Regions from separate parts of the Janthinobacterium rivuli genome, predicted to be linked through region 2. Evidence: predicted binding sites of a transcription regulator. Region 2 holds the regulator's gene; each other region holds the start of a gene.

Region 1 (2,265 bases), 2.6 Mb from region 2:
ATAACATCAGCTTGCCGGGCGGCCACTTCGGCGGGCCGCATGTGTCGGACTTGTTTACGGGCCGGGTAGATTATAATGCCGATCCTTCTTTCGCCGACCTGCGTGGCTTGCAGGTGTCGGCGCACTTTTTTGTGCGGCGCGATGGTGCGCTGCTGCAATATGTTTCTGCTGATCAACGTGCCTGGCATGCGGGCGCGTCCACCTTCGAAGGACGCCCGCAGTGCAATGGCTATTCCATCGGTATCGAAATGGAAGGCGCGGACGATGTACCCTTCCAGCGGCGGCAATACCATGTGCTGGCGGCGTTGACGGCGGCGCTGGTGGCGCGCTACGGCTTGTCGCAGGTGCGCGGCCACGAGCATATCGCGCCGGGAAGGAAGACGGATCCGGGGCCATTTTTCGACTGGTCTTTTTACCAAGAGTGCTGGTTGGAAACCTTGCGCGGGCAGCCTGCGTTAGCGCTTACTTCGCGGGGATTGGGCTTTCCATCCATACCCTGAAAAGTCAACCGAAATCGTATATGAAAATACAAAAAATTACGCCGACGGATGCCGGAAAACTATTGCATCGCCCTTCGATGGGCACTACAATTAGTGCAGAAGTTGGACGTAAAGACTATATGTAGTGCCATCACAGACGTTTTCAGAATTATTGTCAAAGCTACCCGGATTGCTGATAAAGCACTGGAACTGGCGGTTCACCACCCTTGATCGTGTTTCGCGCCAGCCGGGCAGTGCGGTGTGGCGAGATGGATTCTGACACTGTTTTATGCATTATTAATTTACTATTTAGCAACAAATACCTGAAGAAACCCTGACCATCGGGCGTTCTATTCAACAACACACGCGGCAGCAAAACTGCAGGCTGACTTTAGCTGACAACGGGAGCTTCAATGCAATCACCACAAGATATTTCCATCCATCCAACGCCAGTATCGCCAGCGCCAGGCGCGGCCAACAGCGTGGCGAGCACGGGCGCGGCATTGGGCGACTATCGCATCATCCGCCGCAACGGCGCGGTGGTGGCATTTGAGCCTTCGAAGATCGCCATCGCCATGACCAAGGCGTTTTTGGCCGTTAACGGCGGCCAGGGCGCAGCCTCGGCACGCATCCGCGAACTGGTGGAACAGCTGACCGACGGCGTCGTCGCCGCGCTGGTGCGCCGCCATCCGGGCGGCGGCACCTTCCATATCGAAGACGTGCAAGACCAGGTGGAACTGTCGCTGATGCGTTCGGGCGAGCACGACGTGGCGCGTGCCTACGTGCTGTACCGCGCCAAGCACATGGAAGAGCGCCGCCTGCAGAAGGAAGCGCTGGGCGCTTCCGCGCAAGTGACCGCGCCCCAGCTGAACGTCACCGACAACGGCGTGCGCCGCCTGCTGGACATGCAGGAAGTACGCGACCTGATCAACGCCGCCTGCGCCGGCCTGGAAAAGCACGTCGATGCCGACGCCATCCTGGCTGAAACGGTGAAAAACCTGTACGACGGCGTGCCTGTCGAAGAGCTGCACAAGTCGGCCATCCTGGCGGCGCGCGCGCTGATGGAAAAAGACCCGGCCTACAGCCAGGTCACGGCCCGCATCCTGCTGCACACGGTGCGCAAGGAAGTGTTCGGCAAGGAAGTGCCGCAAGCGGCCGCTGCCGCCGAATACCTGACATATTTCCCGCAATACATCGCCAAGGGTATCGCCGCCGAGCTGCTGAACCCGGTACTTGCCAGTTTCGACCTGGAGCGCCTGGCCAAAGCCATCGTCGCCGACCGCGACTTGCAGTTCGGCTACATCGGCCTGCAAACCCTGTACGACCGCTACTTCCTGCACATCCAGGACGTGCGCATCGAAATGCCGCAAGCGTTCTACATGCGCGTGGCCATGGGCCTGGCGCTGAACGAAGCGGACCGCGAAGCGCGCGCCATCGAGTTCTACAGCCTGCTGTCCTCGTTCGACTTCATGAGCTCGACCCCGACCCTGTTCAACTCGGGCACCCTGCGCTCGCAGCTGTCGTCGTGCTACCTGAGCACCGTCTCGGATGACCTGGAAGGCATCTACGACGCCATCAAGGACAACGCATTGCTGGCCAAGTTCGCCGGCGGCCTGGGCAACGACTGGACGCCAGTGCGCGCCCTGGGCGCCCACATCAAGGGCACCAACGGCAAGTCGCAAGGCGTGGTGCCGTTCCTGAAAGTGGTCAATGACACGGCCGTGGCAGTCAACCAGGGCGGCAAGCGCAAGGGCGCCGTCTGCGCCTACCTGGAAACCTGGCACAT
Region 2 (2,265 bases):
CATGCCGCTGAACATGTCCGGCAAATGGTTTGACGTCGTCTCCTACGGCTTGACGGCGGAAGAAGACATCGACTACGAGGCGATGGAACGCCTGGCCCGCGAACGCAAGCCAAAACTGATCATCGCCGGCGCGTCGGCGTTCTCGAAAAAGATCGACTTCGAACGCTTCGGCAAGATCGCCAAGGAAGTTGGCGCCTACTTCATGGTCGACATGGCCCACTACGCCGGCCTGATCGCCGCCGGCCTGTACCCGAACCCGGTGCCGTTCGCCGACTTCGTCACTTCGACCACGCACAAATCGTTGCGCGGCCCGCGCGGCGGCATCATCCTGATGAAGGCCGAACACGAAAAAGCCATCAACTCGGCCATCTTCCCTGGCATCCAGGGCGGCCCGCTGATGCACGTGATCGCCGGCAAAGCTGTCGCCTTCAAGGAAGCGCTGAGCCCTGAATTCGTCGAATACCAGAAGCAAGTGATCAAGAACGCCGACGTGCTGGCGAAAACCCTGATCAAGCGCGGCCTGCGCATTGTTTCCGGCGGCACCGAATCGCACGTCATGCTGGTCGACCTGCGCGCCAAGAACCTGACGGGCAAGGAAGCCGAAGCCATCCTCGGTTCCGCGCACATCACCTGCAACAAGAACGGCATCCCGAACGACCCGCAAAAACCTTTCGTCACCTCGGGCATCCGCCTGGGCAGCCCGGCGATGACGACGCGCGGTTTCAAGGAAGCGCAAGCGGAAGAAGTGGGCAACCTGATCGCCGACGTGCTGGACAATCCGCATGACGCCGCCACCATCGAGCGCGTGAAAGCGGCCGTGAAAGTGCTGGCCGACGCGCACCCTGTGTACGCTGCATAATTATTTGTCCAGAATGTGTCATACGGAGTAAGATTCTGTATGACACATTCCTTCGTGCCCAAGGGCGCCCGGAGTGATTCGGGCGCCCTTTGTACAAGAGCGGCGATTTCCCGTAATTATTACTATAAAGTTGTAGCCAGCCCATGAAATGTCCATTTTGCCAGCACGGCGACACCCAGGTTCTCGATACGCGCGTATCGGAGGAAGGGGATGCCATTCGGCGCCGCCGCCGCTGCGGCAAATGCGACAAGCGTTTTACCACTTACGAGCGCATTGAACTTATCATGCCGGCCGTCGTCAAAAAGAATGGCAGCCGGACGGAGTTCGCTGCGGATAAGTTGCGCGGCAGTTTGATGCTGGCCTTGCGCAAGCGTCCCGTCGCGGCCGCCTCCGTGGATACGGCCATCGCCTCCATCCAGGAAAAACTGCTCACCAGCGGCTTGCGCGAAGTCGATTCCGGCTATATCGGCGAACTCGTCATGCAGGAATTGAAGCGCCTGGACAAGATCGCCTACATCCGCTTCGCCTCCGTCTACAAGAACTTCGAAGACCTGGCCGAATTCCAGGACGCGATCGCCGAAGTGGGGCAGGCGCGCAAGCCCTGACGTTCTGCTTCTTGCTCGCCTTCTTGCTCACCACGCCAAGGTTCGCCTGGCAAGCGGCCTGATCAACACCAACGCTGTTCTTCTCACCTTATCGCCGTGCTGTTTGCGCTAGCGCAGACACGGCTTTTTGCGCACGCCTATCTTGTAGCTGGGCCGCCTGTTCTTGCGACTCTGTCTGCGGAAGGGAGTAGCGCATGGGCAAGGGCGGTCGCACTATGTTTCCTGCGGGTGGCAGCAGCCTCGTCGAGGTGCTGGTGTCGCTGCTGCTGTTGGCGCTGGGTCTGCTCGGTGCCAGCATTTTGCAACTGAACTCCCTGCGCGCGCGCCATGAGTCGGCACTGTTGTCGGCGGGCGTGCAACTGGCCGCCGGCATGGCCGAACGCATGCGCGCGAACAGCGTGCTCATGCATGGCCCGGATACGGGCAACCCCTACCTGAACGTGGCATACACGGCGGCGGACGGCGCGGAAGCGGGCGGCGGCGCGCCCGACTGCCTCGGCGTTGCCGCCTGCAGCGCGGCCGAACTGGCGCAATTCGATATCGCCGAATGGCAGCAGCGGCTGCATGCGGCCTTGCCCGGCGCGCGCCTGCGCATTTGCCGCGACACTTCCGCGTGGGATGCCGTCGGCCAAGGCTTGCAGTGGGCCTGCAGCGGCGGCAAGGGCGCACCCATCGTCATCAAGCTGGGTTGGCGCGGCCGCTTGCCCGATGGCTCGCCCGCCGAGAATGCGGCAGGCGAGTCGCTGCCCAGGCTGGCATTCCAGCTGGGCGGAGGCGGCGCATGAATACTGTCCTGCGCCG
Region 3 (2,265 bases), 560 kb from region 2:
GTGGCCGAGCCTTGCACGGACAGGTGCAAACGCAGCTGCGGGTGGTGCTGGGCCGCATACGCCATCAGGCCCGGATCGGCCACGATCATGGCGTCGATACCGGCTTGCGCGGCGCGGTCAATGGCGCTGCGCCACACGGCCCAGTTGTGCGGCTGCGGATAGGTGTTCAGCGCCAGCAGCACCTTGCGTCCATATTGATGGGCGTAGCGCACGCCCTCGGCGATGGCCTTCTCGTCGAAATTGAGGCCGGCGAAATTGCGCGCATTGGTGGCGTCGCGAAAGCCCAGGTAGACGGTGTCGGCGCCATTGTCGACGGCCGCTTTCAAGGCAGGCAGGCTGCCGGCGGGGCAGACCAGTTCCAGCGGTCCGGCCACGCGGGTGGCGGTGGTTGAATCAAGCATCATGATATTCACAGTCCTGTATCGGCTCAGGGTGCAGACTATAGCCCCGCCCATGCCGCCCAGTCCTTGACGCAGGTGAAGGAATGCATGCATGGCTGGCGCGCGTTCAACTTGCTTGACCTGGCTGTAAAATGCCCCACTTTTCACCCTCGTCGATTGACCGCCATGACCCGCAAACCGCTGCTGATTTTCCTGCTTACCTTGTTCCTCACCGCGCTGCAAGTGCAGTGGGCCGGCCCGGCCGATGGCTATGACGCAGGGACCATCTCCGTGCTGTCGCCCGAAGTGCTGGGCGCGTATCCGGGCGTGCTGCTGCTGTTCCTGCTGGCCGTGTTCGCGCGCCGCCAATTGCCGCTGCTGCGCCAGGCCGCCATCTGCACGGGCCTGCTGGCCATCTACTGGCTGCTGGCGAACTACGTGACGTTCGACGCACGCGTGGCCAGCTGGAGCACCTACTCGCCGCTGGAAATCTGGGCGCACGTGCTGCCCGCCTCCGTCGCCAGCATCGCCGCCTGCGGCGCCGCGTTCTTTTGCGCGAGCTGGCTGATCCTGCGCGAAACGCGCTGGAACAAAACCGGCTGAGGTAGTTTTTTCACCTGCATCAAGGATTCGTCACGCAACTGCACGCCACCTTTGACGACACTACATTTAGTATATAACCTTCATAAAAACACCGCATGTTGTGTTTATTGGAGGTTTCATGACGACGAATGCAGTTTCCCCCACACGCGGCCAGGTCGATGTCGCCGCGTCCATCAATGAATACCTGGACCGGCGCGACTGGCGTGTCAACGCCAATGCCAACCAGGGCTACTCGCTGGGTGGCCTGATACTCAACGTGTCGGGCAAGGTCATCGCCAACTACTGGCTGGACCAGGTGTATCCGCCGGAAGTGGGCGCGGCGCACCGCGAAGCGGCGCTGCACATCCACGACCTCGACATGCTGGCCGGCTATTGCGCCGGCTGGTCGCTGCGCACCCTGCTGCACGAAGGCTTGAATGGCGTGCCGGGCAAGATCGAATCGGGCCCGCCGAAGCACATGTCGAGCGCCATCGGCCAGATCGTCAATTTCCTCGGCACCTTGCAAAACGAGTGGGCCGGCGCGCAGGCGTTCAGCTCCTTCGACACTTACATGGCGCCCTACATCCGCAAGGACAGCCTGCGCTACGAAGACGTGCGCCAGTACATGCAGGAGCTGATCTTCAACCTCAACGTGCCATCGCGCTGGGGCACGCAGACGCCGTTCACCAACCTCACGTTCGACTGGGTCTGCCCGGACGACCTGCGCGAGCAGATTCCCGTCATCGCCGGCCAGGAGATGGACTTCAGCTATGGCGAGCTGCAGGCGGAGATGGACATGATCAACCGCGCCTACATCGAGATCATGATGGCGGGCGACGCCAAGGGCCGGGTCTTCACCTTCCCCATCCCCACCTATAACATCACCGAGGATTTCGACTGGCATAGCGAAAACGCGGAACGCCTGTTCGAGATGACGGCCCGCTACGGCCTGCCCTACTTCCAGAACTTCATCAATTCGGAACTCAAGCCGAACATGATACGTTCCATGTGCTGCCGCTTGCAGCTGGACTTGCGCGAACTGCTCAAAAGGGGCAATGGCCTATTCGGTTCCGCCGAGCAGACCGGTTCCCTGGGCGTGGTGACGATCAACTGCGCGCGCCTGGGCCACTTGTGGCGCGGCGACGAGCCAGCGTTGCTGGCCGACCTGGACCGCCTGCTGGAACTGGGCAAGGCCAGCCTGGAAATCAAGCGCCGCACCATCGAGGAACTGATGCAGCAAGGCCTGTTCCCGTACACGAAGCGTTACCTGGGCACCTTGCGCAATCACTTTTCCACCCTGGGC

The links. The regulator NrdR, encoded in region 2, represses ribonucleotide reductase genes. The targets are predictions, from matches to a motif close to CACNANATNTNGTG.
Region 1: P9875_RS26225 (ribonucleoside-diphosphate reductase subunit alpha) is a predicted target of NrdR. The motif match lies at 614-627, and genes of this name have one in related genera.
Region 3: P9875_RS12035 (ribonucleoside triphosphate reductase) is a predicted target of NrdR. The motif match lies at 1,042-1,055, and genes of this name have one in related genera.

What each region holds. Positions count from the first base shown of each region.
Region 1 is NZ_CP121464.1:5,775,477-5,777,741, reverse strand. It holds gene ampD (1,6-anhydro-N-acetylmuramyl-L-alanine amidase AmpD) at 1-500, shown strand, start outside; gene P9875_RS26225 (ribonucleoside-diphosphate reductase subunit alpha) at 893-2,265, shown strand, end outside.
Region 2 is NZ_CP121464.1:2,063,417-2,065,681, forward strand. It holds gene glyA (serine hydroxymethyltransferase) at 1-859, shown strand, start outside; gene nrdR (transcriptional regulator NrdR) at 1,003-1,464, shown strand; gene pilV (type IV pilus modification protein PilV) at 1,680-2,249, shown strand; gene P9875_RS09425 (PilW family protein) at 2,246-2,265, shown strand, end outside.
Region 3 is NZ_CP121464.1:2,623,603-2,625,867, reverse strand. It holds gene ubiU (ubiquinone anaerobic biosynthesis protein UbiU) at 1-404, opposite strand, end outside; gene P9875_RS12040 (hypothetical protein) at 567-983, shown strand; gene P9875_RS12035 (ribonucleoside triphosphate reductase) at 1,102-2,265, shown strand, end outside.